2 regions of the Fictibacillus nanhaiensis genome follow, and region 1 is predicted to be linked to the other one. Evidence: riboswitches for the same ligand, from Rfam matches in the RefSeq annotation. Region 1 holds a riboswitch; the other holds the start of a gene.
The links. Region 1 has a riboswitch for cyclic di-AMP ahead of ACFS5O_RS13505 (APC family permease). Riboswitches for the same ligand answer to the same signal wherever they lie in the genome.
Positions count from the first base shown of each region.

Region 2: it holds a riboswitch for cyclic di-AMP, as region 1 does, so the genes downstream of both, ACFS5O_RS08755 (dicarboxylate/amino acid:cation symporter) here and ACFS5O_RS13505 (APC family permease) in region 1, are expected to answer to the same signal.

Region 1 is NZ_JBHUPF010000006.1:1,912,114-1,918,215, forward strand. It holds gene ACFS5O_RS13490 (MetQ/NlpA family ABC transporter substrate-binding protein) at 1-595, shown strand, start outside; gene modB (molybdate ABC transporter permease subunit) at 909-1,565, shown strand; gene ACFS5O_RS13500 (hypothetical protein) at 1,597-1,737, opposite strand; cyclic di-AMP (ydaO/yuaA leader) riboswitch at 1,887-2,030, shown strand; gene ACFS5O_RS13505 (APC family permease) at 2,163-3,989, shown strand; gene gltP (glutamate/aspartate:proton symporter GltP) at 4,045-5,307, opposite strand; gene bcaP (branched-chain amino acid transporter BcaP) at 5,548-6,102, shown strand, end outside.
Region 2 is NZ_JBHUPF010000006.1:1,023,330-1,029,431, reverse strand. It holds gene ACFS5O_RS08760 (hypothetical protein) at 1-567, opposite strand, end outside; gene ACFS5O_RS08755 (dicarboxylate/amino acid:cation symporter) at 723-1,958, opposite strand; cyclic di-AMP (ydaO/yuaA leader) riboswitch at 2,128-2,293, opposite strand; gene ACFS5O_RS08750 (hypothetical protein) at 2,473-2,667, shown strand; gene ACFS5O_RS08745 (ABC transporter ATP-binding protein) at 2,692-3,405, opposite strand; gene ACFS5O_RS08740 (ABC transporter permease) at 3,405-5,027, opposite strand; gene ACFS5O_RS08735 (Fe(3+) ABC transporter substrate-binding protein) at 5,143-6,102, opposite strand, start outside.

The DNA.
Region 1 (6,102 bases):
TGAAAAAGAAATAGATGCAAACTATTTTCAGCATATTCCATATTTGACTCAACAGGTGAAAGATAATCCGAAGTATAAATTCGAAAACGCAGGTGCTGTTCACTTAGAGCCGATGGGGGTTTACTCAAAAAGACATAAATCATTAAAAGACATTCCTAATGGTGGGAAAGTAATCTTGAGCAACTCTATCGCTGAGCACGGCCGTATCCTTTCAATCTTTGAAGCAGAAGGACTAATCAAGCTAAAAGAAGGTAAAGGTTATGAAGCGCAAATAAGCGATATTGTAGAAAATCCGAAAAACCTTGAATTTGTAGCAGACATTGATCCTGGTCTTTTAACAAAAGCGTATGAAAACGATGAGGGCGATGCGATTGTCATCAACACAAACTATGCGATCGATGCAGATTTGAATCCGAAGAAGGATTCTATCGCATTGGAAGGATCTGAGTCACCATTTGCGAATATCATTACAGTTCGTGAAGGCGATAAAGATAAGAAATCAATAAAAACCTTATTAGAAGTACTTCATTCAAAAGAGATTACCGATTTTATCGATAAAGAGTACAAAGGTTCTGTGCTAGCTGTAAAAGAGTAATTAAATGAGCTGTCTAGATGGGGAAAGGTACTCGTCTAGGCAGCTTTTATAATGAATTAAAGTGTTTAGTAGGGAGCCTGGAAGTCTCTTTTAAAGGAATTAAGTCTAAAGAAGAAAAATTAAGTTTAGAAAAGAAAAATTAAGTCGTAATGAGCTTCGATTAAGTCGTTCTAGAGATCAATTAAGTCTACATTCAAAAATAAAGGCCGTTCGACAATTTCGACACCTTTCACACTATACAAAGTACGGTATGATATGATGAAGACGTATAAATTCAGTTATTAATCATTGTGGTAAGCGGGTGAAAAAGGAAATGGCAATAGAATTTTGGTCACCTGTCAAATTATCAATCGGCATAGCGTTGACTGCTTCATTGATCGTGATTCTTGCAGGTCTATTTTTTGGCAGAATCATGGCTCATCAGAGGTTTAAAGGGAAAACGTTGATCGAAACACTTTTCCTACTTCCGCTCGTGTTACCTCCTACGGTAGTTGGATTCTTATTGATTGTTCTATTCGGTCGAAATGGTCCAGGGGGACAGTTGATAGATTTGCTCTTTAGACAACCAATTATGTTTACATGGTGGGCGGCAGTTATTGCGTCTGCAGTCGTTGCGTTTCCACTCATGTATCAATCGGCAAAAGCAGGATTTGAATCGATTGACGCAGATATTGAGAATGCTGCAAGGGTTGATGGCGCGAATGAATGGGCCATATTAAGAAAAATCTCAATTCCTCTATCTGTTCGTGCACTCTTATCTGGTGCAATTCTGAGTTTTGCACGTGCATTAGGAGAGTTTGGCGCAACGCTCATGTTTGCTGGAAATATTCCGGGTAAAACACAGACGATATCAACGGCCATCTATATTGCGATTGAATCAGGACATATGGAGCTCGCTTGGATGTGGGTCGCGAGTGTTATTGGAATATCTTTGTTAATGTTAATAGCTGTTAATCGCATAAGGACATAACCATTGAAGAACCCGAATTGGGTTCTTTTAATTATTCACCAGCTTTCTTCATGTTTTCATATTCCTCATCACGTTCTCCTACCTCTCCATAATCACCGAATTGTTCATTAATTTCTTGTGCAAGACTTGTTAAATATTCATCAGAAAATAAAGGTTTTTTTTGTTTAGACATGTGTAAAACTCCTATAGATCATGAAATAATAAGTTTATGTGATTAACTGTTTATACGTAAAACAATATGTACAACATTTCATAAGCCTATTCAACAAAAATTGTTATTTACTTTTTTAAATGGCGGGAGTATTATTAGTAAAGTTTCAAATTTCTAAATCGCTTAAACCAAATGGTGCGGGGGAACCAAACGGACTGGAAGAATAGAGTCCTGGGGTGAATCCTTGTTTAAGGTAGGGCTACTCAAAGGCCCGAATCCGACAGCTAACTCCGTAAGCGTTTATGAGAAGGAAGGTGGAGCTTGTAGAGCCTAAATTATAAAGGCCTGCAGGTCAGATTCGTGATGGCTTGCGGCCTTTTTGTGTTGAAAAATGTGTTTTAGTTAACATTAAAAGTAACATCTTATTATGGACGGAGAGAAAAATGATGTTCACATCGATCAAACGCTTCTTGATTGGTCGCCCTTTAAAATCGACTGCATTAGGCGAACAAAAAATAAACAAAACGAAAGCATTGGCTATTCTTTCATCTGATGCATTATCTTCTGTTGCATACGGACCCGAGCAAATCTTAATCGTACTTATTACCGTAGGTGCAGCTGCTTTGTGGTACTCGATTCCGATTGCAGTAGGGGTTCTGTTTTTATTAACTGCTCTTATTTTATCTTATAGACAAATTATCTATGCTTACCCTCATGGAGGTGGAGCGTATGTTGTATCGAAGACAAACTTAGGCGTAAATTCTGGGTTGATCGCAGGGGGATCGTTGCTTGTAGACTACATACTTACAGTAGCAGTAAGTGTATCAGCAGGTACAGATGCGATAACATCAGCGTTTCCTTCGTTACATGGTTTTAACGTGGAGATTGCAATCGTGTTTGTTATCTTTCTTACATTATTGAACTTAAGAGGAGTAACTGAATCTGCATCTATTTTGGCATATCCTGTTTATCTCTTTGTATTGGCTTTGTTTATTTTGATCGCAGTAGGGCTTTATAAGATTTTGACTGGAGATGTATCTCAGAGCTTGCATACCCCGATCGGTACACCGGTTGCAGGTATCTCTTTGTTTATTCTGCTCAGAGCATTTGCATCAGGAAGTTCTGCTTTAACAGGAGTAGAAGCCATCTCCAACGCGATACCCAATTTTAAAGAACCAGCACCTGTTAACGCTGCTCGTACATTAATGATGATGGGCGGTCTTCTAGCCATCCTTTTCTCAGGTATTGTTACGTTAGCTTATTTCTATGGTATTGTACCTAAAACTGAGGTTACTGTTGTTTCGCAGATTGCAGAAGAAACGTTCGGGCGAAACTTTATGTACTTCTTTATACAAGGAACAACAGCGTTAATACTGATCCTTGCTGCTAACACAGGATACTCTGCGTTTCCTTTGTTAGCTGTAAACTTGGCAAAAGATAAGTTTATTCCAAGGATGTTCTTAGTCCGGGGTGATCGCTTAGGTTATTCAAATGGCATTATCATTTTGGGTCTGGCCTCAATCTTGCTTATTATGGCTTTTCATGCAGAAACGGAACACCTAATTCCTTTATATGCAGTAGGAGTGTTTGTTCCATTTACACTATCACAGACAGGAATGATGGTAAAATGGCTAAAAGAAAAACCAGCTGGTTGGATTCCTAAATTTATCATTAATACGACAGGAGCATTGATCAGCTTTACCGTCACAATCATGTTTTTCTTAACAAAGTTCTCACAAGTTTGGTCCATTCTTGTTTTTCTACCTATTATCGTCTGGATATTTCACCGAATCAAGAAGCATTATGAAGCAGTCGGTGATCAGTTGAGGTTAACAACTTGTGAAGCATCTCCAGATATAAAAGGGAATGTTATCATCTTGCCAGTGGCTGGAATCACCCATGTAGTGGAGAACTCGCTAAAGTATGCTAAATCACTGAACCCTGATCAGATCATTGCTGTTTATGTTGCATTTGAGAGGGAAGATGAAAGAAAATTTGAAGAGAAGTGGAAAGAATGGCAGCCGGATGTTCGGCTCGTAACGCTTCATTCTCATTACAGAAGTATCCTTGGACCTTTGACTAAATTTGTAGATACGATTGCTCACAAAGCGAAGGAAGGCGATTATCAAGTAACAGTGGTTATTCCGCAATTCATCCCGAAAAAAGGTTGGCATAATATCCTTCATAACCAATCAAGTCTACTTATTCGTGCTTATTTATTGTATAAAAGAGATATTGTAATATCGACTGTTCCCTACCACTTAAAGAAATAAAATTTCAAAAAACCGTTTTAGCCGAACTGGCTAAAACGGTTTTTTGGCTAGAATATTAACTAACTTCTTGTTTATATTGCTCTGCTTTCATCGTGTTGAATTGACCTTCCCATTTGGACATCACGACAGCAGCTAACGAGTTTCCTACTACGTTTACAGCTGTCCGAGCCATATCGAGTATTCGATCAATACCCGCAATAAATGCAAGGCCTTCTAATGGAATTCCAACTGTACCAAGTGTTGCTAAAAGAACGACAAAGGAAACACCTGGAACGCCTGCTATCCCTTTTGAAGTAACCATTAATACTAGCAATAAAGAGATTTGTTCTGCGATGGTTATTTCAATCCCGTACATTTGCGCGATAAATAGTGCTGCAATCGCTTGATAGAGAGTGGATCCGTCTAGGTTGAACGAGTAACCAGTAGGAATCACGAAAGAAGTAATGGCTTTTGGACACCCGAACTTCTCCATCTTTTCCATAATTTTTGGTAATACTGTTTCTGAGCTAGCTGTTGAGTAAGCTAAGATCAGTTCGTCTTTCAATATTTTAATCAATGTAAAGATATTAACTTTTACCATAGCTGCAACGCCACCTAGAACAGCGATGACAAAGAAGAACATAGCTCCATAAACGACTAGAACCAGTTTACTTAATGGGACGAGTGATTCAATACCAAATTTAGAAACCGTAACACCGATTAGTGCAAATACTCCAAATGGAGCTAGTTTCATAATTTGATTCGTAATATAGAACATAGCGTCAGCTGTTCCTTGGAAAAAGGCCAATACCGGTTTTCCTTTTTCGCCGATCGCAGCAATCCCTAGTCCGAATAATACGGAGAAAAAGATGATTGCCAACATATCCCCTTTAGCTAAAGATTCAAAAAGGTTTGTGGGTACGATGTTTAAGAACGTTTCTGCAAAGCCGTGACTTTCAACTGATTCTGTTGTCTCCACATAGCTCGAAATATCACCTTTTGTTAACGATTTCATATCCACTCCTGCTCCAGGTTGGAATATGTTAGCGATAAATAGACCAATTACGATTGCAAAAGTTGTAATGATCTCAAAATATAAAATCGTTTTACCACCGAGTCTTCCTAGTTGTTTGATATCACCTACACTCGCAACACCTACGATAAGGCTTGAAACAACTATAGGTACAACGATCATTTTAATTAAGCGAATGAAGATATCTCCAATCGGTTGTAAATATCCTTGAACGGTTTCATTTCCATAGAACAAAGCACCGATGAGAATACCAAACGCTAGTCCGATCAGGATTTGCCACGCAAGACTAATTCTTACTTTTTTCACATTGAGTCACCTTCTTCTTGATGTTAGTTATCTGAGTTGCCACATAAAAGACATTTTAGCGAGTAAAAGGAATGGTTGTCAAAGCAAAAAAATGGCAATGAATAAAGGGGGAATGGAAGTGAATGCACTCATTATTATTTATTAGAAATATTTGAAAATTTTAATGTTTACAAAAATAATAAATGCTTGTAAAATGACAAAAGCGTTATTCGACTTTTATCGACATTCATAGGAGGACTTATGAACTTATTTAGAAAAAAGTTATTAACTACTAATCAAAACAGTGATCAATCATTGAATCGTGTTCTTGGTGCAGTTGACCTTACAATGTTAGGGGTAGGGGCCATTATCGGAACAGGGGTATTCGTGCTAACAGGGGTTGCGGCTGCAAAATATGCGGGTCCCGCTCTTATCTTATCTTTTATTATTGCGGGGCTTGCGTGTGTTTTTGCGGCACTTTGTTACTCCGAATTCGCATCTATGATTCCTCAATCAGGGAGTGCTTACACCTACAGTTATGTAGCATTCGGTGAAATCTTTGCTTGGATTTTGGGCTGGGACCTCGTACTTGAATACGGTCTCGCTTCTTCAGCTGTAGCGAGTGGTTGGTCAGGATATTTCCAAAGCCTTTTAACTGGTTTTGGTATACATCTTCCAACAGCTATCACAAGTGCTTTTGATCCATCGAAGGGAACATATATTGACCTGCCTGCTGTAATGATTATTTTACTTGTCACACTTCTGTTATCGAGGGGTGTTAAAGAATCTGCGAAATTCAATTCTATTATGGTTATC
Region 2 (6,102 bases), 890 kb from region 1:
CATAGCAACATATTTAGCTTGCATGATCAACAGCCAGGAAAGAATAAACAGAGTTGTTTTTAATACGTTTTCTGCATTTACTTCAGCTGCCTCGATCGGTAGTACATTCACTGAAATGCTTGAAAGCAATCCTATTATCACAGCACCTAGTATGAACAACGGCTGGTTCGCACGTAAAAAACGTAACCGATGCTGTAAATAGTTTTGTAGTGACAAACGTTCTTGTGCATTGAATTGAAGGTATCTGCTCTTAGCCGATTTGGCATTGGCCAATAATCCTTTAGATCGATCTTTTTTCCAAAGTGACTTCATAAATAGAGCAAATTCAATATCGTTAACGGGTTCGTTATTCATTTTTCTGTGAATAAAGTTATGAGCTTGATAGAAGGTAATTGCGTTCTGTACAAGCATAAGCAATACGTATCCTGCGATGATCGTAAGTGAAAAGACAAACCAAAAAGAGTTCATCGCACTCTCTATTAACTCGATGATAGGATGAATGACGGTTTGAATCTGTACCCATATGATCTTTGCAGCAAGCGTTAGTATCTCTAGCCATTTTTCCAAGAAGATCACTCCGAAATCTCATTATGTATCTTCTTATTTTAACATGATTTTTCCTCTGTGCTTACATTTATTTACTCAACCTTAACAAACTAATGATATCCGCATATAAAAAAGGCCACAGTAGGTATATTCACTGTGACCTTTTAAAGCATTATTTAAGCACTCACTTCATGTTCACGAGTTCCAAGATGTTTATCTTCCCCTTTATCAACGATTACCGCACAAGCAGCATCACCTGTGATGTTAACAGCTGTTCTAAGCATATCAAGAAGTCTATCAACACCTAGGATTAGAGCAATCCCCTCGACAGGTAATCCTACAGAGTTCAATACCATCGCTAACATGATCAATCCAACTCCAGGAACACCTGCTGTACCGATACTTGCAAGTACCGCTGTTAAGATAACGGTAAGCATTTCTGTGATACCCAAATTAACATCGTAAACTTGCGCGATAAAGATTGTCGCAACACCTTGCATGATGGCTGTTCCATCCATGTTGATCGTTGCGCCAAGCGGTTGGACAAATCCACTGATTGATTTTCGAACACCCAGATTCTCTTGAGCTGTTTTCATTGAGATCGGAAGTGTTGCATTTGAACTTGATGTACTGAATGCTACTGACATTGCTGGTGCAAAGCCTTTAAAGAACCAAATCGGACTCTTCTTTGCAAATAGTGCGATCGAACCTCCATAGGCTACAACAGAGTGAATGAATAAAGCTAAAATAACTACACTCATGTATAATCCCATCGCTTTAATCGCATCCATACCTTGACTTCCAACTGCTGATGCAATTAAAGCAAAAGCACCATATGGAGCAAATTTCATGATCAGGTTTACGAGGTACATCATAATATCGTTACCTTGCTCGATTAAATCCATCACACCTTTAGTCTTGCTACCTAACATGGTTAAAGCGAATCCTACAAATACAGAGAATGCAATAATTTGAAGCATGTTTCCTTCAGCCATTGCTTGAATAGGGTTAGTAGGAATGATATTCAGTAGCGTATCTGTTACTGCCGGTGCTTCTTGTTGCTCGAACTTGGCACCTTCTGTTTTAAAATCCCCTACACCAGGTTTAAAGACAAGTGCTAAAGCCATAGCAATAATAATAGCAATCGTTGTAGTTCCTAAGAAATAACCAACTGTTTTTGCCCCAACTCTTCCAAGTTTCTTTGGATCACCTAAACCTGCAGTTCCTAATACGATTGAGAAGAAGACGATTGGGACAACCAACATTTTAATAAGGTTTAAGAACAATGTCCCAACTGGTTTCAAAACATATTTATCCAGAGTTGAGAATGCATCAGGCACAGCTAGATTAAGAATAAGACCTGCAACTACACCAAGTGCTAGAGCAATTAAAATTTTTGTAGATAATTTCATAATAAAAGTACCCCCTTTGTTATAATTTTCTTACTATTTTACGTGCAATACCCTTGAAGAAATTTATACTTATACATGCCCTATTTGTTGCATATAAAAACCCACCGAAAATAGAGAGGATTTTCCGTGGGAATACACCGCAACACATAGACTTAGCCCATGTATAGAGTTCTCTCTCCAAAAACGCTTACGAGGTTAGCTGTCGGATTAGGAAATTGAGAGTTGTCCCTTTTGTGCAAGCACAAATTCATCCCAAGGCTTAAAAGCCGAATTGTGGTTCCCCCGCCTCTAAATATTCTGTCGAATAGAACATTAGAATTCAGCGAATCATATATAATATGCTCTAATTTTATCAACATACATAAATTTTTGTCAAGAAAACGCGCCATACTTATTTATTCCAATTAATTGTTTCACAATGAATGTTTTTCCATATTCTCACTTCTACCCCATAAGCATGTGAAAAAAAAACGAATGATGTAGAAGGTTCTATTTTTCAGGGAGGTATTTATAAATGAAAATTGTATTTTATGAAAAAGGTGACTTAAGTATTATCGTTGGAGCATCGAAGCTAAAAGGTGAACTGACGATTGAACAAATAAAGAACGAAAGCGAAAAAAAGGCAAAAGAACTAGGTGAATTATTAGGCCGTGAAATCGGATTTTTAATCGACATGAACGGAAAATTAGATACTCAATTCAAAAAATAAAAACCGGGATATCCCGGTTTTTTTTTATACATATGCTAATGATAACTTTTCTTTACTCTTCTGTAATACCATTTCCGGCCGACCTTCATCTTGAATCTTTCCATTGTTCATTAGTATAATACGATCCCCAATAGCACGAGCATCCTCTTCATCGTGAGTAACAAATATAGAAGTGATTCCAGTACGTTTGAGGATTTCTTGTAACTCATCACGAATCTGTAATTGCAGCTTAGAGTCAAGATTACTAAAAGGTTCATCAAACATGATCAAAGATGGATTTGGAGCCATAGCTCTTGCTAATGCTACACGCTGCTGTTGACCACCGCTCAATTCATAAGGATAACGGGAAGCATAGTCCTCCATACCTACAATAGTCAATAATTCTTCCATTCTTGCTTGTTTCTGTTTACGATTCATTTTTGTTAAGCCAAATTTTATGTTCTTTTCAACTGTCATATGAGGAAACAAAGCATAATCTTGAAAAACCAAACCAACGCCACGTTTTTCTGGCTGGACAAAACGGAATGTATCATTCATGACTGCCTGATCGATCAGAATTGATCCTTTCGATGGCACTTCTAGCCCTGCTATAAGACGAAGTAACGTACTTTTCCCACTGCCGCTTTCTCCTAAGATTACTGAAACTTCTCCCTGTTTAAAGCTTAGAGACAGGTTTTCGAACAGAGGTTTTTGCGAATTTTTGTAACGAAACGTTAAGTCTTTGATTTGAACAAACATTATTTTGGCTCCTTTTCTAAAACTCTGTGTAAAAAGAAGATCGAAAGTGCACTTATACAAATAATCACCATGGATGAAACAGAGGCTTCGTGAATACGTTCATCGCTTGCATATTGAAATGTTTTTGTAGCCAACGTATAGAAGTTAAAAGGCTGCAGGATAAGAGTGAGAGGCAGCTCTTTTAAAATATCTACGAAAACTAGAATGAAACCACCAGCAATCGCACCTTTGATCATTTTGATATCTACTTTAAAGAATGTCTTTGTCACTGACATCCCTAATGTTCTTGAAGCTTCTGTAAAAACGGTTCCTACTTTATCAAAACCTGATTCGATCGAGTTAAAACCAACGGCAAGAAAGCGAACAACATAAGCAAAGATCAGCATACTAATACTGAGGCTTAGTACAAGTGTTGGCTCTAACCCAAGCCATTCGTATAACGATATGACCTTTTGATCTAGGAAGAGAAATAAAGTAAGGACGCCTATAGCAATTACAGCTCCCGGGATTGAATAGCCTAGAACCGTAATTTTTGAAAAAAACTTTCCGGTCCAACCTTTTGAAAGACGACTAAAGTTAGCGATGATTAAAGCCACCATTATGATAAGAAGTGAACCTACAGCAGCAACAAAAACTGAATTCCAGATCAAATCTGCAAATGCAGCACTTAAAATCACGTCATAAGTCATATACACCCAATGTAAAAGCTGTATAAAAGGAATGGCGAAAGCTAGAGCAAATAAAGAAAGAAAAAAAGATAGCACAGCAAACTTTTTCCAACCTTTAAGTTCTTTAGGTTGTAACGGGCGGACTTTTGAAGTGGAATAACTATACTGTTTTCTGCCTCTTATTACTTTTTCTAAGATCAAGATCAAAACTACGATAAACATCAAAGTACCCGCTAACTTGATAGCTGAATAGATATCCCCCATCCCAAACCACGCTTGAAATATGGCTGTACTAAAGGTTTGAATACCGAAATACTTTACTACCCCGTAATCATTGAAGACTTCAAGAATGACTAAGCTAACACCACCTACAATCGCTGCACGTGATACAGGAAGGACGACTTGTATAAATGTCATGAACGATCCTTTGCCTAGCAACCGTGCATTCTCAATCAGTGATGATGACTGATTTTCTAAGAAACTTTTTGTGATGATATATACATATGGATACAGGAACATCGTAAAGATAAAAACAGCACCGGGAATGTTCATGATGTCAAAGAACTTTTGGTCCACTTTTATACCAAACTGGTTCCTTAATGACGTTTGAATGACACCTGTATAATTTAAAATGCCATGGTACGTATAAGCCCCAATGTAAGGTGGAATCGCAAGCGGGAGGATAAGACCCCACTTAAAGAACCGATGCATCGGAACTTTATATGCGGAAACTAGCCATGCCGCACTTACCCCGATTAACACTGTGAAAAGACCAGTAAAACTAACGAGTGTTACGGAATTTACGATATAATTTTTCAACATATACTCTTTAATGTGTTCCCAATTCTCATTACTCTCAGCGAATAACTGAACCATGATGAGCAAAGCCGGTAAAAGGATTAAAATAGAAAAAATCACACTAAGCAAAGCCCAACTATTAAACTGTGATCTCATTTTTCGAATGTAATACAATATTTTCACCTTCTTTACTCATCAGCATTGTTCTTGTTGTTTGTTTTTACATGGAATTAGCCGTATCACAAATCGTGATACGGCAAAATATTTAAGTTTATTTCCAGCTAACTTCATTCATAATTTTAACAGCATCTGCATTGTTTTCACCTAACTCAGAAAGGTTAAGATCTTGTTCTTTAAACGGACCCCAAGACTTTAAAAGCTCTGAAGGTTCTACTTCTTTATTAACCGGATACTCGTAATTGGCTTCAGCAAATACTTCTTGAACTTTTGGACTAGACAGATATTCCATTAATTTTATAGCATTCTCTTTGTTGTTAGCGTGTTTCGTAACACCTATACCACTAATATTGATGTGCGTTCCTGTTGTTTCTTGATTAGGGAAGAACACACTTAGCTGTTTAGCAACTTTCACTTCTTCAGGATCTTCTGAGTTCAACATCTGACCAAAATAGTATGAGTTCATGATGGCAACATCACCTTCACCAGCAGCGATACCTTTCGCTTGGTCTTTGTCACCACCTTGTGGATCACGAGCCATGTTTTTAACGATCCCTTCTGCCCACTTCTTCGCTTCATCTTTTCCGTTTAATGAAATAAAGGATGATACTAATGATTGATTGTAAATATTTTCTGATGAACGAATCAGTACTTTACCTTTCCATTTGTCTTCAGTTAACGCTTCATAAGTAGATAGTTCTGATTTGTCTACTTTTTTCTGATCATATACGATAACACGTGCACGTTTTGTTAGACCGAACCATTGATTGTCTTTATCTCTTAAATTATCAGGAATATTTTTATTTAATGTCTCACTTTCAACACTCTGTAAGAGGTCTTTATCTTTTGCCCAGTGTAAACGTCCAGCATCAGATGTGAAGAAAAGGTCTCCTTTTGTTGCTTTCCCTTCTCTTGTAAGACGCTCGATCAACTCATCTTCTTTACCTTTAATAAGGTTGACTTTAATTCCTGTCTCTTTTGTGAAATCAGCAAAGATTTTATCATCAACTTCATAGTGACGACTTGTATATAGGTTTACTTCTTCTTTTTTTGT